DNA from 4 places in the Thermoanaerobacter kivui genome. Region 2 is predicted to be linked to each of the others. Evidence: a T-box and tRNA genes for the amino acid it is inferred to sense, from the RefSeq annotation. Region 2 holds a T-box; the other regions hold tRNA genes.
The links. The T-box of region 2 lies ahead of leuS (leucine--tRNA ligase). A T-box ahead of a tRNA ligase gene usually reads a tRNA of that ligase, here a tRNA-Leu.
Positions count from the first base shown of each region.

Region 1: it encodes a tRNA-Leu, which carries the amino acid that the T-box ahead of leuS (leucine--tRNA ligase) is inferred to sense. The anticodon was not compared.
Region 3: it encodes a tRNA-Leu, which carries the amino acid that the T-box ahead of leuS (leucine--tRNA ligase) is inferred to sense. The anticodon was not compared.
Region 4: it encodes a tRNA-Leu, which carries the amino acid that the T-box ahead of leuS (leucine--tRNA ligase) is inferred to sense. The anticodon was not compared.

Region 1 covers NZ_CP009170.1:858,148-865,651, reverse strand. The annotation lists gene typA (translational GTPase TypA) at 1-1,313, opposite strand, end outside; gene TKV_RS04340 (C40 family peptidase) at 1,434-2,357, opposite strand; cyclic di-AMP (ydaO/yuaA leader) riboswitch at 2,363-2,495, opposite strand; tRNA gene TKV_RS04335 (tRNA-Leu) at 2,654-2,738, opposite strand; gene TKV_RS04330 (ABC transporter substrate-binding protein) at 2,922-4,505, opposite strand; gene TKV_RS04325 (nicotinate phosphoribosyltransferase) at 4,525-5,559, opposite strand; gene TKV_RS04320 (IS200/IS605 family accessory protein TnpB-related protein) at 5,706-7,142, opposite strand; partial or broken gene TKV_RS04315 (MerR family DNA-binding transcriptional regulator) at 7,123-7,504, opposite strand, start outside.
Region 2 covers NZ_CP009170.1:276,752-284,255, forward strand. The annotation lists gene TKV_RS01335 (TolB family protein) at 1-575, opposite strand, end outside; gene TKV_RS01340 (RNA polymerase sigma factor) at 579-1,067, opposite strand; T-box leader at 1,266-1,472, shown strand; gene leuS (leucine--tRNA ligase) at 1,537-3,987, shown strand; gene TKV_RS01350 (AzlC family ABC transporter permease) at 4,052-4,753, shown strand; gene TKV_RS01355 (AzlD domain-containing protein) at 4,735-5,058, shown strand; gene TKV_RS01360 (PfkB family carbohydrate kinase) at 5,189-6,292, shown strand; gene TKV_RS01365 (pseudouridine-5'-phosphate glycosidase) at 6,289-7,212, shown strand.
Region 3 covers NZ_CP009170.1:616,657-624,160, forward strand. The annotation lists partial or broken gene TKV_RS12260 (ISLre2 family transposase) at 1-953, shown strand, start outside; tRNA gene TKV_RS03070 (tRNA-Leu) at 1,146-1,230, shown strand; gene tig (trigger factor) at 1,417-2,721, shown strand; gene clpP (ATP-dependent Clp endopeptidase proteolytic subunit ClpP) at 2,727-3,314, shown strand; gene clpX (ATP-dependent Clp protease ATP-binding subunit ClpX) at 3,336-4,610, shown strand; gene lon (endopeptidase La) at 4,711-7,047, shown strand; gene yihA (ribosome biogenesis GTP-binding protein YihA/YsxC) at 7,037-7,504, shown strand, end outside.
Region 4 covers NZ_CP009170.1:1,075,580-1,083,083, reverse strand. The annotation lists gene TKV_RS05385 (NUDIX hydrolase) at 49-477, opposite strand; gene TKV_RS05380 (DUF3189 family protein) at 708-1,190, shown strand; gene hflX (GTPase HflX) at 1,180-2,421, opposite strand; tRNA gene TKV_RS05370 (tRNA-Leu) at 2,574-2,662, shown strand; partial or broken gene TKV_RS05365 (IS21 family transposase) at 3,085-3,281, shown strand; gene TKV_RS05360 (hypothetical protein) at 3,859-4,059, opposite strand; gene TKV_RS05355 (DUF4143 domain-containing protein) at 4,280-4,663, shown strand; gene hydG ([FeFe] hydrogenase H-cluster radical SAM maturase HydG) at 4,833-6,338, shown strand; gene TKV_RS05345 (hypothetical protein) at 6,313-6,591, shown strand; gene TKV_RS05340 (DUF2284 domain-containing protein) at 6,635-7,183, shown strand; gene TKV_RS05335 (ABC transporter permease) at 7,192-7,504, opposite strand, start outside.

The DNA of each region.
Region 1 (7,504 bases), 580 kb from region 2:
CCTGGCTTTAATGTGTGCATATCCATCAATTCAGCTTTTCTCGGTCCTAATTTTTCCATTACAACTCCCATATATTCTTCAGGAATATCTATTGTCAAAAGTTCAATAGGTTCCATTTTTACTCCATTTACTTCTTTAAAAATCACTGTAGGCTTAGAAACCTGTAATTCATACCCTTCCCGTCTCATAGTCTCAATTAAAATAGAAAGATGCAGCTCTCCTCTTCCAGACACCTTAAAAGAATCAGTAGAATCTGTTTCTTCAACTCGCAATGCTACGTTTGTCTCTAGCTCTTTAAAAAGCCTTTCTCTTAAATGTCTTGAAGTAACGTATTTACCTTCAGTTCCAGCAAAAGGACTGGTATTTACACTAAAAGTCATAGAAACTGTAGGCTCTTCTATTCGAACAAAGTCTACCGCTTCAGGATTATCCCTATCTGCAATGGTCTCTCCAATCTCAATATCGCTTATGCCTGAAACTGCCACAATATCTCCTAAACTTGCTTCTTCTACTTGCACTCTTTTTAGTCCTTCAAACTGATATAGATTATTTATGTGAACTTTTTGTATTGACCCATCTCTTTTACATATGGCCGCTTCTTCCCCTGAAATTATTTTTCCTCTAACTACTTTTCCAATGGCAATTCTCCCAATGTAATCATCATAATCTAAAGTAGTCACTATAAGTTGTAATGGTGCTTCAACATCTCCTATTGGTGCAGGAATATAGTCTAAAATCGTATCAAAAAGAGGTCTCAAGTCATGAGACTCTTCTTCTAAACTTAATTTTGCTATACCTTCTTTTGCAGAGGTGTAGACAACAGGGAAATCAATTTGGTCATCATTTGCTCCTAATTCAATAAATAGATCTAAAACTTCGTCAATAACCTCCTGAGGCCTTGCATCAGGCCTATCAATTTTATTTATGACAACTATAGGTTTTAGATCCAGTTCCAATGCTTTACTTAATACAAAACGGGTCTGTGGCATAGGTCCTTCAAAAGAATCCACCAACAAAAGTACCCCATCTACCATTTTTAATACTCGCTCTACTTCACCGCTAAAATCCGCATGTCCTGGGGTATCCACTATATTTATTTTCACATCTTTATATCGTATAGCGGTATTTTTTGCAAGAATCGTTATTCCTCTTTCTCTTTCTAAATCGTTAAAATCCAAAATCCTTTCCTCAACTTTTTCATTTGACCTAAAAATACCGCTTTGTTTAAGCATAGCATCAACCAAAGTAGTTTTTCCATGATCAACATGAGCAATAATGGCTATATTTCTTACATCTTCTCTTACAAATTTCATAAGGTATCTCCTTCCATAAAATAGGCTATATCGCGTATACAGTATTATATAATATCTCAAGGAATAAAAATAGTCAATATAAAAAAAGAGCACTCTTTCGAGTACTCTTTTTATCATAGGTCATTTTATAATCCTTCTTGCTGTAACATAGTGCTCTTTATAGTACCCTTCATCTAAAGGACTTATTATGACCTTCCCTCTGCCAGAAGAACTGTTTATAAACTCTCCATTGCCTATATATATTCCCACATGATTTATGACACTACTCCCCAACGTCGTAAAAAACACCAAATCTCCCCGCACAAGACTGTCATAACTCACTTTCTCTCCCACAGTAGCCTGTTCATTTGCCGTCCTTGGCAAATCAAAGCCATAATTTTTAAAAACGTATTGAACAAAGCCAGAACAATCAAATCCTTTGGGAGTTGCACCTCCGTATACATAGGGAGTCCCCACAAAAGACTTAGCAAAATCTATCAATTTATCTACAAGACTTCTATCTACTTCGCCCCTTGAGGTATTTGAAGAACTTCTCACAGACAAATACTCGCCAAAAACCCATCCTTCTCTTCCATCAGAAAGCTTTATCTTGTACCATCCGTTTTGCTTATCCAACACGTTTACTGTAGTATTCTTGTTAAGCTGTGTTATGATACTCCCTGATAAACTTCCTTCACTTCGCACATTTACATAACTACCTGTCACTATACCAACACTTGCTGCTTTTTCCGAATCTCCTCTTGAGACATTAGAAGAATTTCTTACGGATAAATATTCACCAAAAACCCATCCTTCTCTTCCATCAGAAAGCTTTATCTTGTACCACCCGTTTTCCTTATCTAACACAGTCACTGTGTCATTCCAATTTAAGCGGGCAATGACACTTCCTGATAAGCTTCCTTGAGTCCGCACATTTACATAATTGCCTGTAATCTTTCCAACTCCCAATCCTTCCGCAAACGCTGGGTTCAAAAAAGAGCTACCAATCAGCGTCGCACCAAACACAGAAATTCCAAAAATCATCTTTCCTATTCGCTGATCCACTGCAAATCTCCTTCCTTTATTGCCTCCGGAGTTAGCTGTCGGGTGCGGGACAGAAGGTATCCCTACTGCAGCTTAAAGCTACAGATTAACCCCAAAAAGCGGTTCCTCCGTACCTTTCGGATTCGGCAAGATTGCATATTTTGTCCTTTTGTCTTATCTTATCATATCCTACAGTCAAAGTCAATGTTTACATTACATTTTCTTAAATTTTTTGATCTTTTTTTAATATATTTTATAAAAAATTAATAATTTGTGTGACAAAAAAATAAAAGGCTTAACGCCTCTTTTCTCTTTTATGGTGCGGAGGGTGGGACTTGAACCCACACGGGAAACCCCATACGCCCCTCAAACGTACGCGTCTGCCAGTTCCGCCACCACCGCACGCTTTTTTAATTTCGTCACACTATGAATTATATAATCTTTTTAAGTCAGTGTCAATAGCTATTTTTTTATGGATGGTGTCAAAATACTGTAGGATAATTTTCAGCGACAACCCTTGAAATATCTTCAATCAAAGTTTTTACGGTATGCTTGTTTTTCTTTAAATTCTACGATAATTTTACACTACTTTTTTATATACCATTTTTCTATATTATAAAAAACATCAAAACCAGTAGGGTCCACAACTTTTACATTGTCATATGCCATAACTGCTCCTTCAATATAGAAAAGGCCAATTATGGGTTGTTCCTCTAAAAAAACTTGTTCCAAAGCCTGATAATCTGTTTTTAAAGAATTCTCTTCTGAATCATAAAAAATTCTACTATATATTTCATCAACTTTAGAATTACTATAACCCATAAAATTGTCTTTGCCTTTTGTCATAAACAATGTAGACATATCTTGATTATAACTTAAATTCCACTCCATTAACACCAAATCAAATTTACCCGAATATACAGAACTTAGTAAATTGCCCCAATCTTTTGGTACAATGTTTATTTCAATTCCTACATCTTTTAAATTATTCTTTATAATTTGAGCAACTTTAATCAAATATGGATTATTTGCATTTACCAGCAAATCAAATTTGAGCTGATAAGTTCCATTGCTCCTTATCCCTTTAACTAAATTCCAACCACTTTCCTCTAATATTTTATTTGCCTCTTTTATATCGTAATTATGAGATACTATTTTATTGCTATAAAGCCATGAATCAGGACGAACCGGAATACATGACTTTAACCCATGACTAAAATATACTTCTTTCAAAATTTTGTCAACATCTATTCCATAACACATCGCTTTCCTGACATTTGAATCTTTCAAAGCTGGATTTTGATAATTAGGAGCCATAAATACATAATCTTGCATAATATATTTGTAAATATTTACATTTGAAAGTTCTTTATACTTATCCCAGTCTATGTCATTTAAAAAAGTAAAATCTGCTTCTTTGCTTTGAAAAGATGTTATCATAGCATTTTCATTAGGCACAATTTTAAATACTATACTATCTATATAAGGTTTGTCACCTCTATAATAAGGATTTCTTTCAAAAATAACTTCTCTGCCAACGCTGTAAGAAGATATCTTATAGGGTCCTGTACCAATAGGTACAATATCTTTATTTAAAATATCTTCCTTACCTTTATATTGGTGCTCAGCTAGAATAGGAAAAGTAAACAAAGCTATTGGATTTGCAACAGGTTTATTTAAAACAACTTCAAATTCATAATCACCATTTGTCTTATAAGAGGAGAGATAGTTAATGAGAATATCCCTATAAGGACTTTTTACATCCTTATTTTTAAAAGAATCAAAAGTAAATTTTACATCATTAGCTGTAAAACTTACTCCATCCTGCCATTTAACATTCTTTTTTAAATAAAATTTTATATTAAGTCCATTTATCTGCCAGTTTTCTGCTAATTGAGGAACAGGCTTTAAAGTTTTATCCAAGGTAACTAATCCTTCCAATGACAAATTCAACATTTGTCTTACTCGTTCATTGTCATTTAAAAAAGGATTTAATGCATCAAAAGAAGTGATATTTATTCTTAAAGTGCCACCCTCTACTGGCTTTTCTTCTTCAATCTTAGTTTTGTCCTCAGATGCTTGAGGTAAATTTACCATATTTTGCGGAGTAGTTTTGTATCCTGTAAAAATAAACATCAAAATGAAAGATAATATAATAAATTTTCTCATTAACTATCATCTCCGAAAACTATTTTATCTTTTTCAATTTTTTATTTTCGATAATTCCAGGAATTCTTCCTCGCTTAGCAATAGGTTTTCCTTCTACTTCTTTAATGTCCATTGTCATATCAATAGGTTGTGCATCAGATATGTAACTTCCAACACCAAAAGCATCTGCGCCACTTTCAGAAAGTTCTGCAACCCTTTCAGGTGTCAGACCACCCGAAACTATAATTTTTACATTTGTAAATCCCTTCTGATTAAGCCTTTGTCTTAGTTCATAAACCAAACTGGGAGTAACTCCTCCTCTTTCTGAAGGAGTATCAAGTCTTACTCCATATAACCTATCACCCAAAAATTCAGCCACTCTTAAAGCTTCTTCCACTTCGTCTTTAAAAGTATCAACTAAAATAGTTATTTTTTCATCCTGAGCCGTTATATCTCTGTAAGCCCTTGCCACCTCTAAAGTATCTCCTGCAATTAGAAATGCGGCATGAGGGACTGTCCCTTTAGGGTCTTTTCTCATAAGCTTTGCGCCAAGGATGCAGCTGGCATCATCTGCCCCACCCACCAAAGCTGCTCTTTCCATGACAGGAGCTACCGCTGGATGCACATGCCTTGCTCCAAAGCACAAAACCGGCTTATCCTTCGCCACCTCTTTAAGTTCCCTGGCAGCAGTAGCCCAACCTGAGGAACTAGCAAGAATTCCTAATATAGCTGTCTCATAAACTCCAAATTCGCTGTAGGGACCTTTTATTCTCATTACAGTTTCTTTTACCTCAAAAGTGTCTCCTTCTTCTAAAGACCACACCTCCACTTTTTTATCTTTAAGCAAACTCATCACTTCGGGTAAACCCGCAAAAACTCCTTTTTCCCTTGCAAATATTTCTGCCGTCACCACTTTGTCCTGTATCCCAAGATGTGACAAAATATCTTGGGTGCGCAAAAAATACACATCAGTAGTCCAAGCATTTTTAATCTCTTCGTGAGTAGCAGAAAAGAACTCCCTATCCCTTTCAACTTTTACTTCTTTTAAGTCTTTTAAGTATTTTAACGGTTTCATCTGTGTCCTGGTTACCCAAATTGTGCAAAACTGTGCAGTTTGGGCAGCTGGGGTATTTGTAGTCCGCCCTTCAGGCTTTCCCAGCCCCAGCAGGCGGTATTTGGGAAAGCCATAGCCCCTGCCCCAAGAAGCAGGGACTCACGCCTTTATGGGTCTCCCCACTTGCCCTGAATTAACAGCTTTTTTAGGGCAGAGAAGTCTCTTGGCACCTTCTCAGGGGAGAGTGGAGTTACCACCGCTGCCTTGAGAACTTGCCAGAAATCATAGGTACTAAAACTTGTTCCATCCAGAGGTTTTAGCACCCTTCCTGGCTCACTCTCAAGGCTTTGTAAAATTTCTATTGCTTTATTTATCTCTTTTAAGTGTTTTTTCTTCAACTGCTTGTTCCTGACTGTTTTCTTTACATGCTTTTTTAATTCTTCTAATTCATCTATAGTTAGTGCGTTAAGAAACTTTATATAATTGTCTGGTATCTTTTCTTCTCTGCCTAATCCTCTTCTTGCTATTACGTAAGCTGCTGCTATGTCTTTTGTTATCATGTACTGCGGCGCATATTTTAACATGCCTATTATTGAGGTGTAAGAAGGATTGACTTCTATTACTTCTATCCCTTCCTTTTTTGCTAAAATTTTTATCTTTTTTAAAAGGGATTTGTAGCTAAAGTTATGTCTTATTCTCCTTGACTTTTTGCCTGAAAAGTCTCCTTTTTCTCCTTTGTTTTTTATGTCTAATTTTTCAATTACTATTGCTTTTCTTTTTTCTTTTGCTATCTTTACTATCTCATGAACATACTGCCATCTGAAATACTCTCTTTTATCTGAATTGCCGCTTGCAAGTTCCGGCATTGGTATACTGCCATAGCTTATTAGATTTCCTTTTTCATCTACTTCTGCCCATGATATGTTGTCCGGATATGCGTTCACATCTATTCCTATGATTCCTTTTTCTTTTGTTATTTTTATTTCTGGATATTGTTCTTCAATGGCAAAATAGGCGCATATGCTGCCATTTTTGAGTTTTAGTTCTACAGAGTATGGTATGTTTGATTGGGCAATTTCCTGCAGGAGTTCTTTTCTTTTTTTATTCTTTTTGTAGCCTGCTTCTATTTTGGCGTATACATATTTTCTTTCCCCTACATTTATCCTTAAGAAAGTGCCGTTTTTTCTTACTTCTATTCTTGTGTTGAGATTTCCTTTTTTGCTTTTATCCCCTCTTGAATAGAGATTTCCTTTTCTTTTCTCCTGCCACCTAATTTTTAATTTTTTATATGCTTTACCATTTAAATGATGTTTTTGAAGTTTTCTAAACAGTTTTTTCCCGCCAAAAATGACTTTTCTTGGACTTTTACCTAGTTCTTTCGCAGATTCCAGTGTACTCCTTGCTTTCATTATTGCATCATCTACATACCTTGAGTTTAAGTCAAATATTCCCTGAAGGTCTCTTTTTAATGTTTTTCTATCATAACCTTCTAGAAGCCTTTTGTATGCGTATCTTACGCAGGATGACCATCTTCTCATTAAGTCTAATACTATTTGTTTGGCTTGTTGATTTAGAAAAATAAGTTTAGCCTGTATCACTATCATGTTTTTTGCCCCTTTGCCCGTAAATTCTTGCTGCGAAAGATGTTACTATTGCTATTAAGTCTTCTGCTAGCTCTTTATTTCATTTACCCCACTTGCTATCTCATGTATGACTTCATACTGCCATCCTTTGGAATTAGCGTATTCTTCAAGCCTTCTAATTTGATTCTTAAGATATTCTTCCTGTTTCTTTGTGGACACTCTTGCATACAAAACTACTTTAGGTTTTGGTTTTTCTTCCAGCATGCCTAATAACTCCTCTATATCTTCTTTTTTATACCTTCTGATGCCTTTTGGAGTTCTCACAGGTGTTATTAATCCTTCCTTTTCCCAGTTTATAAGTGTTCTTCGACTAATTGAGTACA
Region 2 (7,504 bases):
AAAGAAGGGCTTTCATAGAAAATGTCTAAACCATTGCCTGTTACACGAATTTTTTCTGTTTTATCTATTGAAAGGTCTTTTATATAGTATTGGTAGTTTAAAGAATATAAAAGTTTTTTTCCATCTGGAGATACAGCTACGTCTCCTACTCCAATGGGCACGTTTTTGCTTTTTTCACCCACTATCTGTCTAAAGCCGTTTTTATTATATTCAAAAAGCCCTTTTTCGGGGATGGCTATATAAAGGGTGCCATTGTATTCAGCAATTCTTCCCGTGTTACCCTTGCCAATGTCAAAAAAGGAGATTTGATTGGCAATTTTTAAATCTGCAGCGTTTGCTTTTGAGATGAAAGGACTGGGGCTTGTTATATAATTTGGACTGTAATTGTTGTGGGATAAAAAGCTTGCAAGGGCAAATCCTACGATTAAAAGTAAAGAAGCGGCAATGGCTATAAACTTGTAACTTTTTTTAGTATTTTTCTTAAACTCTTTTTTTAATTTTTCTTTTAATTGATAATTTACAGGGATGTGTTCTTTTAGTTTTTCTAGATTTTTTTCTATATCTTTCTCTTTCATTATTCATCCCTCCAAACATTTAATAACAAGATTTTTTAATTTTTGAATAATCCTATGGGCTTTCATTTTTACTGCATCTTCAGTTTTTTCAATTAACTGTGATATTTCTTTATGGGTCATTCCCGAAAAATACTTTAAGTTTATTATTTCAATTTCATTTTTTGGAAGGCTGTAAATTGATTTTTTTAAGCAATTAAGTTCTACTTCTTTGTTAAATTTGTCCTCCCAAATATCCGGATAATAGTATTTTTCAAGTTCATCATTTGTTACAATTTCTTTCTTCTTTCTATAAAAGTCTGTGACAGTATTTCTTGCAATCGAGAAAAGCCAAGACTTTGGATTGGTTCTTATTGTACTATAATTTTCATAGGCTTTTTTAAAAATTTCACTTACGATGTCATCGGCATCCCAGCTATTACCTACTTTAAAATACACGTACCGGTACACATCGTCAAAAAAAGTTTCATAAAAGCTTAAAAAACCATCTTTCACCCATGGGCCTCCTTTCACTTATATAGACGCATCAAAATTTTATAAGTAACTTTTTGGAACTCGGCTGTTTTTAATTTCCACAATCATAGACGAATTATAAGGCGCAAAGTAACAGTTTTAATTACTTTAATTATAAAGATTTTCAAAAGATATTGCATTTATTTCTATTTTGTAATAAAATAATGTACAAATCAATTTGTAAATGCAATGAAGTGGAGCAGTAGGCATTGTAAGCTTTAAGAGAGCCGTTGGTGGGTGCAAAACGGTAGCCTAAGATGCCGAAACTCGCCATGGAGCAGGCATACTGAAGTGTAGTAGGTATGCACGGTTACTGCCGTTACAGGTTTAAGTGGGCTTATGCCAAGAAGAGTGGTACCACGGAAGTGCAAGTCTTTCGTCTCTTAAAGATGAAAGACTTTTTTTAATAAAATCGAGTTTGCTAAAAAATCATAGATAGGAGTGGAGGTTTATGGCTTACTCAGTGGATGTTGATAGAAAATGGCAAAAAAGATGGGAAGAGACAAAACTTTACAAGTTTAATCCTGAAAATGTAGATAAAAAGCTTTATTGCCTTGAGATGTTTTCTTATCCTTCGGGTGCAAAGCTCCACGTAGGACATTGGTACAATTACGGACCTACTGATTCTTGGGCGAGAATGAAAAGAATGCAAGGCTATGAGGTTTTTCATCCAATGGGATTTGATGCCTTTGGACTTCCTGCAGAAAATTACGCGATAAAAACAGGAATACATCCTTATGATTCCACTATGGAAAACATAAGAACAATGGAAAAGCAGTTAAGAGAAATGGGGGCAACTTTTGATTGGGACTATGAAGTAATAACTTGCTTACCGGAATACTATAAATGGACACAGTGGATTTTCCTTAAGCTTTTTGAGGTAGGCCTTGCCTATAGAAAAAAAGCTCCAGTGAATTGGTGCCCAAGCTGTCAAACTGTTCTTGCAAACGAGCAAGTTATAGATGGAAAATGTGAAAGGTGTGGCACTGAAGTTACAAAGAAAGATTTGACTCAGTGGTTTTTCAAGATAACTGCTTATGCAGAAGAACTCCTTGAAAAACTGGATGAACTTGATTGGCCTGAGAAGACAAAAATAATGCAGAGAAATTGGATTGGAAAGTCGGATGGGGCAGAGATAGAATTTAAAGTTGACGGCAAAGACCTGACATTTAAGGTGTTTACAACAAGAGCTGACACGTTATATGGAGCGACGTATGTAGTTATTGCGCCAGAACATGAGATTGTGGATTTAATTACTACAGAAGAATATAAACAAGCTGTTGAAGAGTATAAAGAATACGCGAGAAAACAGAGTGAGATTGAAAGGTTGTCTACTGAAAAAGAAAAGACAGGGGTATTTACAGGAGCCTATGCTATACACCCTCTGACGGGAGAAAAACTTCCTATTTGGATAGCAGATTACGTCCTTGCAACATATGGAACAGGATGTGTCATGGCTGTTCCTGCCCATGATGAAAGAGATTATGAATTTGCAACAAAATACAACCTTCCTATAAAAAGAGTGATAAAAGGAATAGGAGATATAGACGATAGTTTGCCTTTTGTTGAATTTGGAAAGCTTGTAGACAGTGGAGAGTTTACAGGTTTGAAATCAGAAGAAGCGAGGATAAAAATTGTAGAAAAATTAAAGCAAGAAGGTAGAGCAGAGTTTAAAGTAAATTACAGATTGAGGGATTGGCTTGTTTCAAGGCAGAGATACTGGGGTGCTCCAATACCTGTCATTCACTGTGAACGCTGTGGCATAGTCCCTGTCCCAGAAGAAGATTTACCAGTATTACTTCCTTATGATGTGGAATTTGCTCCAACAGGTGAGTCTCCACTTAAAAAGCATGAGGGCTTTATGAATGTAACTTGTCCTAAATGTGGAGGTAAAGCGTTAAGAGACCCCGATACTCTTGACACTTTTGTAGATTCTTCTTGGTACTTTTTAAGATATCCCGATAACAAAAACGACAAAGAGCCTTTCAATAAAGAATGGATAAATAAAATGTTGCCTGTTGACAAGTACGTAGGTGGAGCAGAGCATGCAACAATGCATCTTTTGTATGCAAGGTTTGTTACAAAGGCTTTGAGAGACTTAGGATATCTTGACTTTGATGAGCCGTTTAAATCTTTGGTGCATCAAGGCACAATATTGGGACCTGATGGCAGCAGAATGAGTAAATCTAAAGGAAATGTAATTTCGCCTGACGAATACATTAAAGAATACGGTTCTGATGTATTCAGACTCTATCTGATGTTTGGATTTGCTTATTCTGAAGGTGGGCCATGGAATGATGATGGTATTAAGGCAATTTCCAGATTTGTCAATAGAGTGGAGAGATTTATAGATAAATTCATAGAGACAAGAAACAATCCTGGCAAGACTAAAGACGAAATGGGAAAAGATGAAAATGAATTAAACTATGTGAGACATTATGCTATAAAAGGTGTGACAGAAGATGCAGAGAGATTTCAGTTTAATACTGCAATAGCGAGGATAATGGAGCTGGTAAACGCTCTTTATAAATACGAGACGGATGTGGAAGTTAAAAATATCAAATTTTATGAAGAAGTGGTGACAGATTTAATAAGACTTTTAGCTCCATTTGCTCCTCACTTTTCTGAAGAAATGTGGGAAAAACTTGGATATGAATATTCTGTTTTCAATCAAATATGGCCAAAGTGGGATGAAAAAGCTCTACAAAGAGATGTTGTAGAGATAGCTGTCCAAGTAAATGGCAAGGTAAGGGGAAGACTTGAAGTTCCTTCAAATGCTACTGACGAAGAAGTACAGAGGATTGCACTTTCAGATGATAAAATAAAATCCTATCTTGATGGAAAAGAGATAAAGAAGGTCATAGTTGTTAAAGGCAGGCTTGTAAATATCGTTGTTAAATAATTAAAGGCAGGAGGCTCACTCCTGCTTTTAAAAAAATAAATATTTTTTAGTGATGGTGAGGTTTATGATAGTAGATGGTGATGTTAGGAAGAGTATAAATGGAGTTAAAAGTGCACTACCTATTGTGTTAGGATATTTGCCAATAGGCTTTGCCTATGGACTCGTTGGTGTGAAAAGCGGTTTTACTATTTCACAAGTGGTGGCATTGTCCCTTTTTGTATATGCGGGTTCAGCACAATTTATTGCTATAAGTTTGCTTAGTGCAGGAACAAGTATTGTTACACTGGTATCTACAATATTTATAGTAAATTTGAGGCACTTTTTATATAGCACATCGCTATCGCAGTATATGAAACACATATCGAGGAAACATATACCAATATTATCTTTTTTTATTACTGATGAGACATATGCTGTTGCGATTACAGATTTGCAAACTAACTCTGAATATACTGAAGGTTATTTCTACCAACTATTTTTAACCTCGTATACTGCCTGGGTATTTTCTTCATTTTTAGGTGCTGTATCAGGAAGTTTGATAGGAGGCTCTATAAACATAGGGCTTGATTTTGCACTTCCAGCAATGTATATTGCCTTGTTGTTAATGCAAATATCAGGGTATAAAAAAGTTTTTATAAGTGTCTTTTCGGGGCTGTTGTCTATAACTTTGATGTTTGTATTACCGGGAAATACAAATGTCATTGTAGCCGCATTAATAGGTGCAGGAATGGGGGTATTGCTTGACAAATGGGTACGAAATTTATAATAAGTGTTATTGGAATGTTTTTAGTGACATATATTCCGCGATTTATGCCTGTTTATGGCTTAACTAAAATAGAACTTCCTCAAGCTGTAAAGTCGTTTCTTGAGTATGTGCCTGTAGCAGTTCTTTCAGCTCTTTTATTTCCGGTAATTTTCATTAAGGATGGAAGGTTATTTCTAGCTTTGTCAAATATATATTTACTTTCAGCAATACCGACATTTATAGCTGCGTATTTTACGAGAAAGTTATTTACACCTGTTGTTGTTGGTATTGTCAGCTATGTGATTTTATCATTTATTATTAAGTAGATTGGTATGCTTTCTGGATAATAATGTTTTTACTGCTTTTTAAAATAAGCAGTTTTTTTGTTTGCATTTTTGTGATATAATATACTTGCAAATGTTTGATAAACAAATAATTGTTTGGGAGTGTATTGATGTGGCATTGACACAGAGGGAAAAAGAGATATTGAGATTTATAAAGAAAAATCCAATGATTTCTCAAGAAGAATTAGCACAGCTTATGGGTATTAGCAGGTCAGCTGTTGCAGGGCACATAGCAAACCTCATGAAAAAGGGCTTTATATTAGGAAGAGGCTATGTGGTGAGGGACTTTAAAGGTATTACTGTAATTGGAGGAGCAAATATAGATATAAAAGGTAAACCCTATTCAGAGCTTAAGCAGCATACTTCAAATCCGGGACACATAAACATAGCACCTGGTGGTGTAGGAAGAAATATTGCTCACAACCTTGCACAGCTTAGCTTACCTGTTACACTTTTGAGCGTTGTGGGTAATGATGATGAAGGAAGAAGGCTTCTTGAGGAGACAAGGCAAGCAGGGGTAAATGTTGAACAGATTGTAATTTCAAACACAAGACGTACAGGCATATATCTTGCCATTCTTAATGCAATTGGCGATATGGATGTAGCTCTTTCAGGAATGGACATTTTAGAAGAGTTAAATATACAATATCTTGAGTCCAAGATGGAAGTTATAAAAAATAGTGAGATTGTAGTTTTTGATACAAATATTCCCAAAGACAGCATCAAATATATTGTGGAGTTTTGCTACAATAATAATATTCCTGTAGTGGCAGAGCCCGTTTCCATCGACAAAGCAAAAAAATTAATAGGTGTACTTGACAAAATCGATTATGTAACTCCAAATAAAGAAGAACTTGAATCGATATCTGGAGTTAAAATAGCAAATGATGAGGATATGAAAAAAGCAGTTAAATATTTAAGACAAAAAGGTGTCAAAAATGTCATAGTAACTTTAGGAGAAAGAGGGGTATATATTTCTTCAGAAGAAGTTGAAAAATTTATAGAACCATATCAAGCCGAAATTGTTGATGCTACAGGTGCAGGAGATGCTTTGACGGCTGGCTTGGTCTATGGTATTTTTAATGGCTATACTCTGGATGTATCGGCAAAACTTGGTCTTGCTGCGGCATCTTATACAATATCCTCACCTTATACAGTAAATCCATTTTTAAATGAAAATCAATTAAAAAATATAGTAAAGGAGATTGTAAAATGAATAAGTTTATTGATTTGTCAAAAGAAGTTAAAGAAGCAATGGAAGAAAGGAAGCCTGTTGTTGCCCTTGAGTCCACTATAATATCTCACGGAATGCCTTATCCTGAAAACATTGAGACGGCTAAAACTTTGGAGAATATTGTAAGAGAACATGGAGCTATACCTGCTACAATTGCCATTATAAATGGAAGAATAAAAATTGGATTAAGCGAAGAAAAACTCGAATTTATGGGAACTTCAAAAGAAATATTAAAAGCTAGCAGAAGAGATTTACCCGTAGTTTTAGCAAAAGGACTTAGTGCAGCCACTACAGTTTCCGCAACAATGATTTGTGCAAATCTTGCGGGCATAAAGATTTTTGTTACAGGAGGTATAGGAGGTGTCCACCGAGGAGCAGAACAAACATTTGATATATCTGCTGATTTACAAGAACTTGCAAATACAGACGTAGCAGTTGTATGCGCAGGTGCAAAGGCAATACTTGACCTCCCACGTACTTTAGAGTACCTTGAAACCTTTGGGGTTCCTGTGGTAGGGTTTAAAACTTGGGAATTTCCAGCTTTTTATACAAGAGAAAGCGGACTTAAAGTTGATTATAAAGTTGATGACGAAATAGAGGCTGCAAAAATTATAAAGATAAAATGGGATTTAGGCTTAAAAGGTGGGGTTTTGATTGCAAATCCTATTCCAGAAGAATATGCCTTGGATAAGGCTTATATAGATAAAGCAATAGAAGATGCTCTTTATGAGGCAGAAAAACGCAATATAAAAGGTAAAGAAATAACGCCTTTTTTGTTGGATAAAATAAAAGATTTGACACAAGGTGAAAGTTTAAAAGCTAATATTGAACTTGTCAAAAATAATGCCCATGTAGGTGCGAAAATTGCCATTGAATTAAATAAATTGTATAAAGAGGCGTAGTCTACTCTTTCAAACTGTAGACAAACTTTCGTAAGGGAGAGATTTTGCATAAGGAGCGACTTGTTACAAAGCGATAACAAAACTTAGCAAGACCGAGGGTGGAGGCAGGGCCGAAGCCATGGATGGCGGAGGCGGGCACCTTAAGGCATGGATGCCGGTTGTGCCCGGTACCCTGCCGGAGCCTGAAGGTCGAGCTTTTAGTTTTGTCGCTTTGGAACATCGGAGCGACGATGCAAAATATCTACTTTGAAAATTTTTTTAACTTTATCAACAAATTGAAAGAGGCGTAATC
Region 3 (7,504 bases), 340 kb from region 2:
GGTAGGTACACATATTTGGTAGATGACGCATTAGGGATAGAAAGGCATGAGAGGATAGAGAAGGGAGTAAAAATAAGGCTAGTAGAAAAATCGATATAAGAATCATACGAGAAAAGCAGTAAAGAAGCATGTCCAGAGGAATTAAGTAAACAGACGGTATTAAACGCAATAAAAGAAATAGGGGAAGTAGAAGTAAAGAAAGAAGAAAAAGTGAAGAAGGAAGTAAGGGTGTTATACATAGAAGCGGACGAAGACTATGTATCCTTACAAGATGGGAGTAAAGAGATGCCACGACTTGTATACATACATGAAGGGAAAGAAACAAAGAATGGGAGGAATGAACTAAAGAATGTTTATTACAAAGCATACGTAGGGGGAAAACCCGAAGACATATGGATAGATGTAGCAAATTATATAAATGACAATTACAAAGAAGAGAAGATAAAGAAGGTATACATAGCGGGGGATGGGGCAAAATGGATAAAAGAAGGATTAGAGTGGATACCAAAATCCAGATTTGTACTAGATAGGTATCATTTAAAAGCAACATCGAGGGAACCAAGATATAGAGATAGAATATAGAGGGCAGTAAACGAAGGGGATGAAAAAGCATTAAAAGAGGCATTTAATGAACTAGCGAAATTAGCAGAAACGGAGCAAGAGAAGAAGAAAGCAGGAATCCATTAGGATGGAGTAGAGAAGGGCTAAAGTTAATGGCAAAATTAAGGGTATTTAGCAAGAATGGAGGCAACTTAAGAGAAATAGAGCGGCGTAATAAAAGAAAAAATACCAATGGAGGTTACAAATTAACGAAGAAGCAGATGAAAGAGGTAGTGAAGAGAGCTAAAACGTATATAAATGAAAAGATAAATAATATTACGGTTTTAAATATAGGTAAAGTAACACCAATATACAGAATTTTAAAAGCAATAAAATATGAAAGTGTGATATAGAAAACATAATGGATGGGAACCTTGATTTAATGAGATTTCAGGGGTTGTCTTTAAAAAATGTCCTACAGTATCTTGACATCATTCACAATGGCACTCTTGACATGTCAATAAATCTCTGATAAAATACCTTTGTGCAGATTTTTACTCAGTGACCCTATGGTTCGAGTTCCTAATGGCGCACTATTTTAATATGCGGGCATGGCGGAACTGGCAGACGCGCCAGACTTAGGATCTGGTGTCTTTCGACGTGGGGGTTCAAGTCCCTTTGCCCGCACCAAGGTATAATAAGGATTGAAAAATAATGCAATACGCATTATTTTTTTAATAAATGAAAAAAGTAAGTTTCAAAGGAAAAGTGATAAAATTACAATAACTTGAGTTTGATTCACCGTTTTTTTATGTTATAATATTATAAGTTTAGAAGACTTTATTCGAAAGAATAAGAAATAGGAGGATTTACTTAATGGGTGTGAGTCTTAAAAAATTAGAGAAAAGTGTTGCAACGATTGAACTTACCATACCAAGTGAAAAGTTCGAAGAAGGTTTAAATTTTGCCTTTAAAAAGAACGCTTCAAAGTTCAATGTGCCGGGTTTTAGAAGAGGGAAAGCACCGAGAATTATTGTGGAAAGGTATTACGGTGAAGGAGTGCTATATGAGGACGCTGTAGAATATGTTTTTGATGGGGCATATAAAGAAGCTCTTAAAGTGTTTAATTTAGAGCCAATAGATTATCCAGACATTAATATTTTACAAATTGGAAAAGGTAAAGACTTAATTTTAGAAGCTACAGTACCTGTTATGCCAGAAGTGGAACTGGGAGACTACAAAGGTATAGAAATTGAAAAAATAGAGTATAATGTGTACGATGGCGATGTAGAATACGAGTTAGAAAAGTTAAGGCAGCAAAATGCAAGGATTGTCCCTATCGAAGGAAGAGCTGCCCAAGAAGGAGATATAGCTGTAATAGATTTTGAAGGTTTTATCGATGACAAGCCTTTTGAAAGTGGCAAAGCTGAAAATTATGAATTAGAATTAGGAAGCGGTACTTTTGTGCCTGGTTTTGAAGAACAAATTGTAGGCCACAATATAAATGACACTTTTGATGTGAATGTTACTTTCCCCGAAAATTACAGGGTAGAGGAATTAAGAGGCAAATCTGCTGTTTTTAAAGTCACTCTCAAGGCTTTAAATAAGAAAGAACTGCCTGAATTAGACGATGAATTTGCAAAAGATGTAAGCGAATTTGAAACCTTAGAAGAATTAAAAGCTGATATAAGAAAAAAAATAGAAGAAAAAAATAGATTAGAAGCTGAAAATGAAATGAAAGAAAAAGCGGTGATTAAAGTTGTAGAAAATGCAAAAGTGGACATTCCAGATGTCATGGTAGAAAGGCAAATAGACATTTCTTTAAGGGATTTGGACTATAATTTGAGATATCAAGGCTTAGACCTTAATAAGTATTTGGAAATTACAGGTAAAAGTTTAGAAGATTTAAGAAAAGAAATGTGGGAAGGAGCTCTAAAGAGAGTAAAGACTCAGCTTGTTATAGATAAAATAGCAAAAGTAGAGAAGATTGAGGCTACAGAGGAAGAATTAGAAAATAGGTTAAAAGAAATGGCAACGAATTACAGAATAAATTTGGAAGAATTAAAGAAAAGTCTCACTGAAAGCCAAATAAATAGCATAAAAGAAGATATAGCCTATTTTAAGACAATTGACTTTATTTTTAGTAAGTGTAAAATAATAAGTAAAGATAAAGTGGAGTGATTTTTATGAGTCTTGTACCTATAGTAGTAGAGCAGACTAATAGAGGCGAACGTTCATATGATATATTTTCTCGCTTGCTTAAAGACAGAATCGTTTTTTTGGGAGAAGAAATAAATGATACTACAGCAAGCTTAGTCATTGCGCAGCTTCTGTTTTTGGAAGCTGAAGACCCTGACAAAGACATCTGGCTTTATATAAATAGTCCAGGAGGTTCTATAACTGCAGGTTTTGCCATTTATGATACTATGCAATATATAAAACCAGATGTAGTGACTTTGTGCGTTGGAATGGCCGCATCTATGGCTGCCTTTTTGCTGGCAGCAGGTACAAAAGGAAAGAGGTTTGCACTTCCAAACAGCGAAATAATGATACATCAGCCTTTAGGAGGCATGCAAGGCCAAGCTACCGACATTAAAATTCACGCTGAAAGGATACTGAGGTTAAGAGATAAGTTAGACAGGATACTTGCGGAAAATACGGGGCAGCCTATCGAAAAAATAAAGGCGGATACTGAAAGAGACTTTTTCATGGATGCGGAGGATGCAAAAGCATACGGCATTATAGACGAGGTCCTTGTCAGGAAGAAAAAATAACGCCCCAAAAGAGGTGGAATTATGGCCAAATATGATAATCAAAAGCAACTAAAGTGCTCATTTTGCGGAAAGACACAGGATCAAGTAAAGAGATTAGTTGCAGGTCCTGGTGTATATATTTGCGACGAATGTATTGAGCTCTGTCAGGAAATCATAAATGAAGAATTTGAGGAAAATATAGATGTAGAAATCGGGGAACTCCCAAAACCAAAAGAAATAAAAGAATTTCTTGACCAATATGTGATAGGTCAAGAAAAAGCAAAAAAAGCTTTGGCGGTTGCTGTTTACAACCATTACAAAAGGATTAACAGCCGATTAAGGCCAGATGATGTAGAGCTTCAAAAGAGCAATATTTTGCTTTTAGGACCGACTGGTTCCGGTAAAACGCTTTTAGCGCAAACTCTTGCAAAATTACTCAATGTTCCTTTTGCAATAGCGGATGCTACTTCTCTTACCGAAGCTGGATATGTAGGTGAAGATGTAGAGAATATACTGTTAAAGCTTATACAGGCGGCGGATTACGACATAGAAAAAGCAGAAAAAGGAATAATCTACATTGACGAAATAGACAAGATAGCGAGAAAATCTGAAAATCCTTCTATTACTCGCGACGTATCAGGAGAAGGCGTTCAACAGGCACTACTTAAGATTTTGGAAGGAACTATTGCCAATGTGCCGCCCCAAGGAGGAAGAAAACATCCTCATCAAGAATTTATTCAGATAGACACCACCAATATATTGTTCATATGTGGAGGTGCTTTTGAAGGCATTGAAAAGATAATAGAATCTCGAATTGGCAAAAAAACATTGGGTTTTGGTTCAGACGTACAGAGCAGGAAAGAAAAAGATATCGGAGAGATTTTAAATCATATAATGCCTGAGGACCTCCTTAAATTCGGTATGATACCTGAATTTATAGGAAGGGTTCCGATTGTTGTAACGTTGGAGGCTTTGGACAAAGAGGCGTTAATAAGAATACTCACAGAGCCGAAAAATGCTTTAGTAAAACAGTATGAAAAGTTGTTTGAATTAGATGGTGTCAAACTTGAATTTGAGAAAAAAGCTTTAAGCCTTATAGCAGATAAAGCATTAGAGAGAAAGACAGGTGCAAGGGGTTTAAGGTCAATTCTGGAAGAGATTATGCTGGATGTAATGTATGAAATACCTTCCAGCGACAACATAGAAAAATGCATAATAACAGAGGAGACTGTTTTAAAGAAAGCTCCTCCTACACTGGTCTATTCTGATGTTCAAAAGACCAAGAAGAAGATAAAAAAGGCGGAATCCATCTCCTAAAAAAATTATAAGGAATTTACATCAATCCCCCTTCTCCTTCACATACTAAGATAGTGAATGAGAAGGGGGGTGGGATTATATTGCACAAAGAGGGGAAGATATGACACAGAAAAAGTACGTATTGCCTATGATTCCTTTGCGAGGACTAACAATTTTTCCCTACATGGTACTTCATTTTGATATAGGAAGAGGAAAATCCATTCGGGCTTTAGAAGAAGCCTTTATGAACAATCAATTGATATTTGTTTCAACGCAAAAAGAGGCAGAGATAGAAGATCCTTCTGTTGATGACGTTTACAAAGTAGGTACCATTACAAAAGTTAAGCAAATGCTTAAACTTCCAGGGGAAATCATACGAGTGCTTGTTGAAGGAATTAGCCGTGCTGAGATTCAGCAAGTCACCAAAGATGAGGAATTTTTTGAGGTTGAAGTTTTGGAAAAGGAAGAAAAAAGCGAGATAGAGAAAACACCCGAATTAGAGGCTTTGATGAGAAGTGTAACTTCTTCTTTTGAAGAGTATGTAAACATGACATCTCGGTTACCAATAGATAGCCTTTATAGCGTGTTTAGCATAGAAGAACCAGGAAGACTTGCGGATGTTATAGCAGCCCATATAGCTTTAAATACCAGCCAAAGCCAGCAACTTTTAGAATGTTTTGACGTAAATAAAAGATTAGAGACTCTTTTAGGGTTTTTGATGAAGGAATTAGATATATTAAAGATTGAAAGAGAAATAAATGCAAAAGTTAGAAGTCAAATCGATAAGTTGCAAAAAGAATACTATCTGCGGGAGCAGTTAAAAGCTATAAAAGCTGAATTAGGGGAAACTGATGAAATTGACCAAGAAATAGAAGAATATGAAAAAAAGATAAGCAAAGCGGATTTGCCAGAGGAAGTAAGAAAAAAAGCAAAAGAAGAATTAAAGCGCTTGTCAAAAATGGCTCCTGGCTCTGCTGAAGCGTCTGTTGTGAGAACTTATTTGGATTGGATACTGGACTTGCCTTGGAATTATGAGACAGAGGATATTTTGGATTTAAAGAGGGCACAAAAAATATTGGACGAAGACCACTATGGCCTTAAAAAGGTCAAAGAGAGGATAATTGAGTTTTTGGCTGTAAGAAGTTTTTACAACAAAATAAAAAGCCCTATTCTTTGCCTTGTAGGTCCTCCAGGTGTCGGGAAAACTTCTTTGGGCAGGTCTATTGCAAGAGCTATGAACAGGAAGTTTGTAAGGTTATCTTTGGGTGGAGTGAGAGATGAAGCTGAAATAAGAGGGCACAGGCGTACATACGTTGGAGCTATCCCCGGAGGTATTATAAATTCTATAAAAATAGCTGGCTCAAAAAATCCTGTTTTTTTGCTGGATGAAATAGATAAAATGAGTTCAGACTTTAGAGGAGACCCTGCTTCTGCAATGCTTGAAGTTCTTGACCCGGAACAAAATTCAGCTTTTAGAGACCATTACCTTGATTTACCTTTTGACCTTTCCAAAGTGTTATTTATAACTACTGCTAATACTACTGATACAATACCGGCACCCCTTTTAGATAGAATGGAAGTAATATACGTGTCTGGATATACAGAAGAAGAAAAACTTCACATCGCAAAAGACTATTTGATACCTAAAATATTGCAAGAACACGGAGTAACTGATAACAGAATTGTCATTCAAGAGTCTGCGATTAAAGGGATTATATCTGAATACACGCGAGAGGCTGGAGTAAGAGGATTAGAAAAGAATTTATCAAAAATTGTGAGAAAAGCCATAAAGAAAATGGTAGAGGATAACGTACAAGTAGTAAAAATAGGAAAGCAAAATCTTGTATCCTATTTGGGTAAACCTATCTACAGAATTGACAAAGCAAACCTAAAGGATGAAATAGGGACTGCTATGGGCCTTGCTTGGACAAGGACAGGGGGAGACACTTTAACAGTAGAAGCATCAGTGATGCCGGGAAGCGGTAAACTCAATCTCACTGGCCAGTTGGGGGATGTGATGAAAGAATCTGCTCAAGCCGGTTTTAGCTATATAAGAGCAAATGCCCAAAAATTAAATATAGATAAAGATTTTTACAAAAATGTCGATATACATATACACGTCCCTGAAGGGGCAATTCCAAAAGATGGACCTTCTGCAGGCATAACGATGGTGACAGCTATGGTATCTGCCCTTAAAAAAGTGCCGGTGAGAAAAGATGTGGCGATGACAGGAGAGATAACCTTAACTGGCAAAGTCCTTCCTATAGGAGGAGTAAAGGAAAAAGTTTTGGCAGCCCACAGGGCGGGAATACTTAAAGTAATACTTCCCTTTGAAAATAAAAGGGACTTAGATGAAATTCCTCAAAGTGTGAAGAGAAAATTGGAATTTAAGTTTGTAGAGAAAATCGACGAAGTGCTGGACTTTGCCCTGGTTAAGGAGGGCGTTTATGAAAATTAAAACTGTAAGGCTTGCTCACACTGCTTTTAATGAAGAACAGTATCCCAAAGATAACCTTCCCCAAATAGTTATTGTAGGTAGGTCAAACGTGGGTAAATCTACTTTGATAAATACTGTTTTAAATAGAAAAAATCTTGCAAGGACGAGTTCAAGACCGGGAAAAACCCGAGGTATAAATTTTTATTTGATAAACAACAACTTTTATTTAGTAGATTTGCCTGGATATGGGTATGCCGAAGTGTCAAAAGAGATGAAAAAACAGTGGGCGAAAAATATAGAGACTTTTCTCAATACTTCTAAAAATTTACGTCATGGCTTGTTTTTACTGGATATTCGAAGGACACCTAATGAAGATGACTTTCTCATGATAAATTGGTTTAGATATAGAAATTTGCCTTTTACAGTAGTATTGACTAAAGCTGATAAAGTAAACAAAGCGGAGATTGCTAAAGCAGTT
Region 4 (7,504 bases), 800 kb from region 2:
AAATAAAGCCGTTTACGGCTTTATTACAATCATTTCTTTTTTATGTTTTTATGCAAGTGCTTTTGTCAACGTCTTGTATTTGAAGTAAGAAACGTTTACAAGCGATTTATCTTGACTGTAAGTTATCATCTCCAAAGCCTTGTCTATAGGATAAAAACCGCCATCAACAAAACCATCTTCTTTACTTATATTAAATTCTTCTTCATTAGTAGTCATGAGATACCACGTGATTTTATTAAAGACAGGACGTTGACGGGTAACAGAATAGAATTCATAGCTGGTCTCACCAGGAGTAGAAAGGACTTCAACAGATTTAAGGCCTGTTTCAGCACAGACTCTCCTTACGGCCACATCAATAGGCAATTCATTATTTCTAATAACCCCTTTGGGTAACACCCATTCACCCTTTTCGTTTTTGAGGATAAATACACTGTCTCCTTTGAATACAACTCCTCCAGCGCAATCTCTTATTAACATTTTCAAGCCCCCTAAAATTTTTTATTTTTTTATGTTCTTTAATATAATATTCTTTACAAACTCTTAAATTCCTTCTTAAATTTTAAATTTTATTACTTTTATTTTACCGCATTAAACCATAATTATACATCAAATTTTATTTTTACCTCGCAAAAATTAAATTACCAGTATAAAAGTCTCAAAATCATAAAAAATATTTAATGTACAGGCTAAGGAAGGAGAGTTTGTAAATGTATATAATTTATCATTGTTACGGAGGAACCCATACTTCTGTAATAGCCTCATATATACACATGGGGAAACTTCCTATGGATAAAGTGCCATCGAAAGAAGAGATAGAAAGCATTCCCTTATTTGATAAATTAAACGGTCAGAACGATCCAGGTCATATTGTACCAATTGGCACTGATGAATACGGAAATAACGTATATTCTATGGGTGTAAAAAACGCAAAAAAATTGATTGAACCTGCTCTTAAGGATTTCTATTATCATATTTTTAACACAAACGAAGGCTTACTTTTAATTGATACTTCTGCTGCTACTAATTGGATTATGAAGATTGGGGGCTTTACTTCAATAGCTTTAAAACTCCCCACTATCGGAAGGCCTTTAGTTACTTATGGCACGCAAAAAGCCTATAAAAAAATTGTCCAAATAGTCAAAAATGTAAAAGCACAAGAAAAAGCAGAATACAATGCCATTAGGCGATGACAAAATCCTTAAGCCTCTCCTTTATTTCTTTTTGCACTTCCGCTTTTATTATTATTCCTTTTTCACTGAACTTTTCTTCTACTACCTTAGTTTTTTCTTTTAAATAATTGTATTCTTTAGTTTTGTCATAAGGTAGCAAAAAATTCACTATTTCTGCATCTTTGAAGATTTCCTCTTCTATTACTTCCAATAACTTATCAAGTCCAATTTTATTTTTTGCAGAAATATATATATTTCTTTCATTTCCTTTTGGCACTACATCCAAAAGGTCAATTTTATTGAAAACATTTATTATAGGAGTACCCATAACACCCAAATCTAAAAGCACTTTTTCTACAACTTTTATTTTTTCTTCCATATCTGCTAATGTTACATCAATTACATGAAGCAATAGGTCAGCATATTTAACCTCTTCTAATGTAGATTTAAAAGCCTCTACTAAGTCGTGTGGCAATTTTCTGATAAATCCAACAGTATCAACTAAAATGACTTCTCTCCCAGACGGCAATATAAATCTTCTCGCGGTAGGGTCAAGGGTTGCAAACAATTTATCTTCAACATATACCTCTGCATTTGTAAGAGCATTAAGTAATGTGGATTTACCCGCATTTGTATATCCTACTATTGCCACAACAGGAATTTGATTTTTTCTACGCCTTTCTCTTTGTAAATTCCTGTGCTTTTTTATTTCCTCCAGTTTCTTTTCTATCGCTTTTATTCTGTTTTTTATATGCCTTCTATCTGTTTCCAGCTTCGTTTCTCCAGGTCCTCTCGTTCCTATACCACCGCCCAACCTTGAAAGCTGTTCACCGAGACCTACAAGACGCGGAAGCCTATATCTCAATTGGGCTAATTCTACTTGGAGTATCCCTTCTCTTGACCTCGCTCTTTTAGCAAATATATCAAGAATGAGATTTGTCCTGTCAATCACTTTTACTTTTAAAACCTCTTCAATATTTTTAAGTTGTACACCTGTAAGTTCATCATTAAAAATCACAAGGTCAGCTCCTTGATTTTCAACAAAAAACTTTAATTCCTTAAGCTTGCCTTTGCCAATATAATGAGCTTTATCAATTGTGTTGCGCTTCTGTGTCATTACACCTATTACTTCTGCACCAGCAGTCAAAGCAAGCTCCTTTAATTCTTCCATGCTTTCCTCATCTTCCGGTGTTGAAATAATCCCAACCAAAATCGCCTTTTCTACATTTTCATTTCTGTTTAACTCTTCCATAACATCACCAGCCTTACAAACACTTTGTAAATATAATAATATTTCATTATCGTAAAAAAAGCAATTTATAGCTGAAATTTTACATCGACCCTTTTTAAAAAGGGTATTGAAATTTGCTCTTTTATGTGGTAATATATCAAATGTAATGATTCGCCGAAGTGGTGGAACTGGCAGACGCGCTGGACTCAAAATCCAGTGGGGCTCACACCCCGTGCGGGTTCGACTCCCGCCTTCGGCACCAGAAAAATCAAGAGATTTGGCCACTTTGCTAACGGCTTTTGGTTTTTATATCACTTTGCAAACATTTTGCAAACATAAAAAATAAAAGCAGATAAAAATAGATAAAATAAACGTACTGGTCTCTGTTTTCTTGAGAGATTGGCAAGATGTACAAAAGCAAAGTGCAGCAACTTTTTCCTAATAACAGAGGTTGCTGCACTTATATTTATTATTTTAACAACTATTTTTAAATTTGTTATTTCTTACTGCCTGCTCTTATAACTTCCACTTTCTTATTTTTCCCTTCTGCAAGTTCTTTAACAGTTGGTCTTTCTATTTTCTGAGAAGCCTGCGCAAGTCTTTTTTGCAAAAACTAACTCCGGGAAGGAGAAATAATTTAATATTTTACTAAATTCACTATCTCAGAGAATCGGAGGTAAATAAATACTAAGGAGTAGGTCTATTATGATGTTATACAAGATAAAAGCAAAAGGTAAAAGTATTCGTGGAATCGCACGAGGAACAGGTTATTCCAGAAGTACAGTAAGAAAATATCTCAGAGCAGACAATATCCATGAAAGAAAACTCATCCTAAAAGAGGTTCAAAAATTGAGCCATACAAGGATACTACCCATGAGTTGGCTTCATAGCTTTTTGTTTTTATCTTGATTTGTCCTTTCCTGGGAGAGCAAATTTTTCTCTCCTGAAAACTCTGCTACTATCTCAGGAATTTTAGTAGTGTTTGCAAAGAAATAGCTAACGCCATCTTTATATCCCGGTTCTCCAGGCAGTGTGAAAGTGTTTATAGCAGAAGGTTTATTTTTTATAAATTGGTAACTGTATTCTGCTATTTCTGATTTGGTTTCTGAAATTTTTATGTACTTTTAATTACCATTAATAAGTTTTAAAAGTGCCTAAAAATAAGCTTTTTTCGGTTACTTTACTGGAAATTATTGAGTTTATTTCACGGCTATTTTCAAGTGTTTTTATTTATTGCGTTAGCAAAATGTTTGCAACCTTGTTAGTAAGAAAAAATTTATGAAATCATGAAATATTGTTTGAAAGTATTTTTCTGCACGCAAACCAAAAAATTTGCTTCTGTATTTTTATATGTGTTCCTGCCTATTTAAATATAGTGCATAAGTTCATACTGTCAAGATACTTTAAAAAAAGAACCCAAATTCTAAACCAGAGGGATTTTACACAAAAATTTGGACTTCACCTAAAGACGTGTGTCCATGTCAAGATTTTGTATGTAAAATTTTTTATAGCCGACCTCACGCTAATAACCTTTAAAACGTATTTTATCCATGGCTTGCTCGCAAATGGACCTTCCAGTATCGGTAATGAAACTCTTAACCATTCTTCTACATCTTCTTCCATGTACTTTCTTTTTTCCTCCTGCTTTGCCGGCTGCATTATCTTTTTTATTTTATCTCTGACCTCACTTTCCTTTGTTTTGATTTTTGATTTTTTTCGGTGAGGTCTATTTTTCTATATCATCTATACCTCATTTTTCCTGTTTCGTTATCTACTGAAATTTTATACTATCTCATCATTATTACAGGACCTCTAGTGACCACAAAGTCCACTTCTTTGTCATTCTCCAAAACGTCTTTTAGGGCATACTGATTTAACCATGTCAAAACACTACATAAGACTTTCTACTAAAGACCTTTACGAAGCGCTTGAGAAAGCTTCACCTTTGAACAAGCTCAAAGACTTGGATAAAAGAGCTCCAAGAAATGGAATGACAGTTGGAACCGCAGTTTTCAAACATATTTACAACTTTTACTCTCAAACAAATGCTAGAATAGGTTATTTTAGAAAACCTACTGACAATCAAAAAGAAATTGATGTTGTCGTTGAATTTCCGTACAGCAAATCCCTAATTGAAGTAAAATTCAGTGAAGATACAACCCTCTCCGAAAATGACGAGATTGTTGAGATGAGCAAAAAAGAAAAAAATATCGCTTCAGCAATACTAGTAACAAAAAATGCCAGAAGACTATGGAAAAATTGACATTTCGGCGAAAGTACCCATAGTAAAAATCCCTGCTTTTGCTTTCACGTATTTGTTTGGAAGACGTTAAATATTTTTGTTGAAGACTTAACAATCCTATTGTATAATGTAATTGAAATACTGAGCCCAAGGAGATACTCTGAGGGCGAGGAAAGGAGGAAATTTAAAAATGACTATTGTATTGAGTGAAAAAGAGAAAAAGTGGATGGACAGTGTAATCAAAGAGGAACAAATTACCAGATATCTTGAAAACGGAAGAGATTTCATTGACGACGAGGAGATATGGGAAAAACTGAGAAAAAACCAGAATCCCGATAAGCAGAGGATAAGGGAAATAATTCAAAAGTCACTAAAAATAGAAACCCTTGAACCTGATGAAACAGCTGCTCTTCTCAATGTTAAAGATCCCGAACTATGGCAAGAAATTTTTGATGCGGCAGCAAAAATCAAGAAAAAAGTTTATGACAACAGAATTGTGACCTTTGCGCCCCTTTATTGCAGCAATCTGTGTGTGAACAATTGTGTCTACTGTGGATTTAGAAGAGAAAACACAGTCATCAAAAGAAGAAGGTTAACTTTAGAAGAAGTAAGAAGAGAAGCAGAAGTTCTAGCAGGAGAAATAGGCCATAAGCGTTTAATCGTGGTATACGGTGAGCATCCCACTACAGATGCCAAATACATCGCAGATACAATAAGAACTATATATGAAGTCAAAGTCAAGACAAAAAATGGATATGGGCAGATAAGAAGAGTAAATGTAAACGCCGCCCCCATGTCTATAGAAGAATTAGAAATGCTGCGGGATGTAGGAATAGGAACCTATCAGGTTTTCCAAGAAACCTATCATCACGAGACCTATAAAAAGCTACACCCAGAAGGAACCATAAAATCCCATTATCAGTGGAGATTGTACTGCCACCACAGAGCACTGGAAGCAGGGGTTGACGATGTGGCTCTGGGAGTGCTCTTTGGCCTTTACGACTGGAGATTTGAAGTGATGGGACTTTTGTATCACGCAAGAAATTTAGAGAAATTTTTTGGCATAGGACCCCACACCATATCTTTTCCACGGTTAGAACCTGCTGCTAATACGCTCTTTATTCAGGAGTCAAAGTACAAGGTATCTGATGAAGATTTCAAAAAGTTAATAGCCGTCATAAGGCTTTCTGTACCTTATACTGGTATGATCCTGACTGCCAGAGAACCTGCTCACCTGAGGAATGAGATTCTCTCCATGGGCATAGTCACCCAAACAGATGCTTCTACAAAAATTGGGATAGGTGCCTACTCTGACAGGTACACTGAACAGAAAGCGGAGAGACAGCAGTTCCTGCTGGGAGATACCAGAAGCCTGGACGAATTGATAAGAGAACTAGCAAAAATGGGATATATAACAAGCTTCTGCACGGCAGGTTACAGATGTGGAAGAACAGGCAAACACATAATGACCCTTCTTAAGACAGGGAGAGAGGCTGTTTTCTGCAAACTAAACGCCGTACTCACCTTCAGAGAATGGCTAGATGATTTTGCAAGCGAGGAAACAAAAATAGCCGGTAAACAAGTAATACAGAAAGAATTAGAGGAAATCAAAGAAAGGGTTCCTGCAGAAGTATTTTCCAAGCTTATGGAATATTACAGGAGGATACAGAATGGAGAGAGAGACCTCTACTTCTAAGAAGCTAATGATTGAGGAATTTACCAGGCTCTCAGACTTAATAAAATCAAAGTACGGCGTGAGCTTGTGGCTGGTGGAAATCATGGGAAGAAGGCATTCATATGTTGCAGGTCATAAGGAGGAATCCTTTCTTCCACCCCAGGTTATTTACCTTAATGAGGAGTTTGCAGTAGTATCAAATAATTGGGACAAAATTCCTGAAAAAGAAAAGAAAAAACTCATCAATCACCTCAAGATGTTTAGCGGCACATAAATGTGTGCCCTTATTTTTTAACCAAATAAAGGGAGGGAATTTAATGGAAAAATCTATATTTATAGAAGAAGCAATAAAACTAGGAGCATCAAAAGCAATTGCAATCTCTACAGCAGACATAGTGTTCGATCCAAGATGTCGACTTAAGTGTATTGTTCCTTTATGTCCTAACTACAGAAAAAATCTCATGTGTCCACCATTTTTGCCTCCTTTTAACGAAGCAAAAGAGATGATTCAAAAATATCGATGGGGAATATTGGTAATAGTTGAAACGCCTGTATCTCAGGAAAAAGATAAAATTGAAACAGGTTCTTTAAAAGTTTACAAAATTGTCAGTGAGTTAGAAAAAGCAGCTTTTAATAAAGGTTATAGATTTGCAGCAGGTTTCACTAGTGACTCGTGTAAGTTGTGCGACAAATGTGTAATTGCAGAAAAAAATGACACAACTTGCAGGCATCCCCTACAAGCACGGCCTTCCATGCAAGCAATGGGAATCGACGTAACCGCAACTCTCGAGAAAGTTGTCACATCTTCACTAGAATTTCCTCCAAAAGAAAAGATAATGTGGGTAGGGATGGTATTGATAGAGTGAAAGGTGCTTCACTCTATTTTTTTATAGATACTCACGCCGATTATTCCAAAAATCAAAAGATATGCTCCTAATACCAACAAGTGTATAAAGAATTGCAACATAGGAACAGGATTCCTTAGACCGAGCACTGCATGAGTCAGTGGTAAAAAAAGTATAATTTTCTGAAAGAAATAGGGTAATTTTTCAATAGGGAAAAAAGTCCCATACAGAAATGCCATAGGGGTAATTACAAAATTATTGAATTTTCCCACATCTTCATATGACATAACCGCTAAACCTACTACAAACCCCAGAGTACTAAATACAAAAGAATTGAGTACA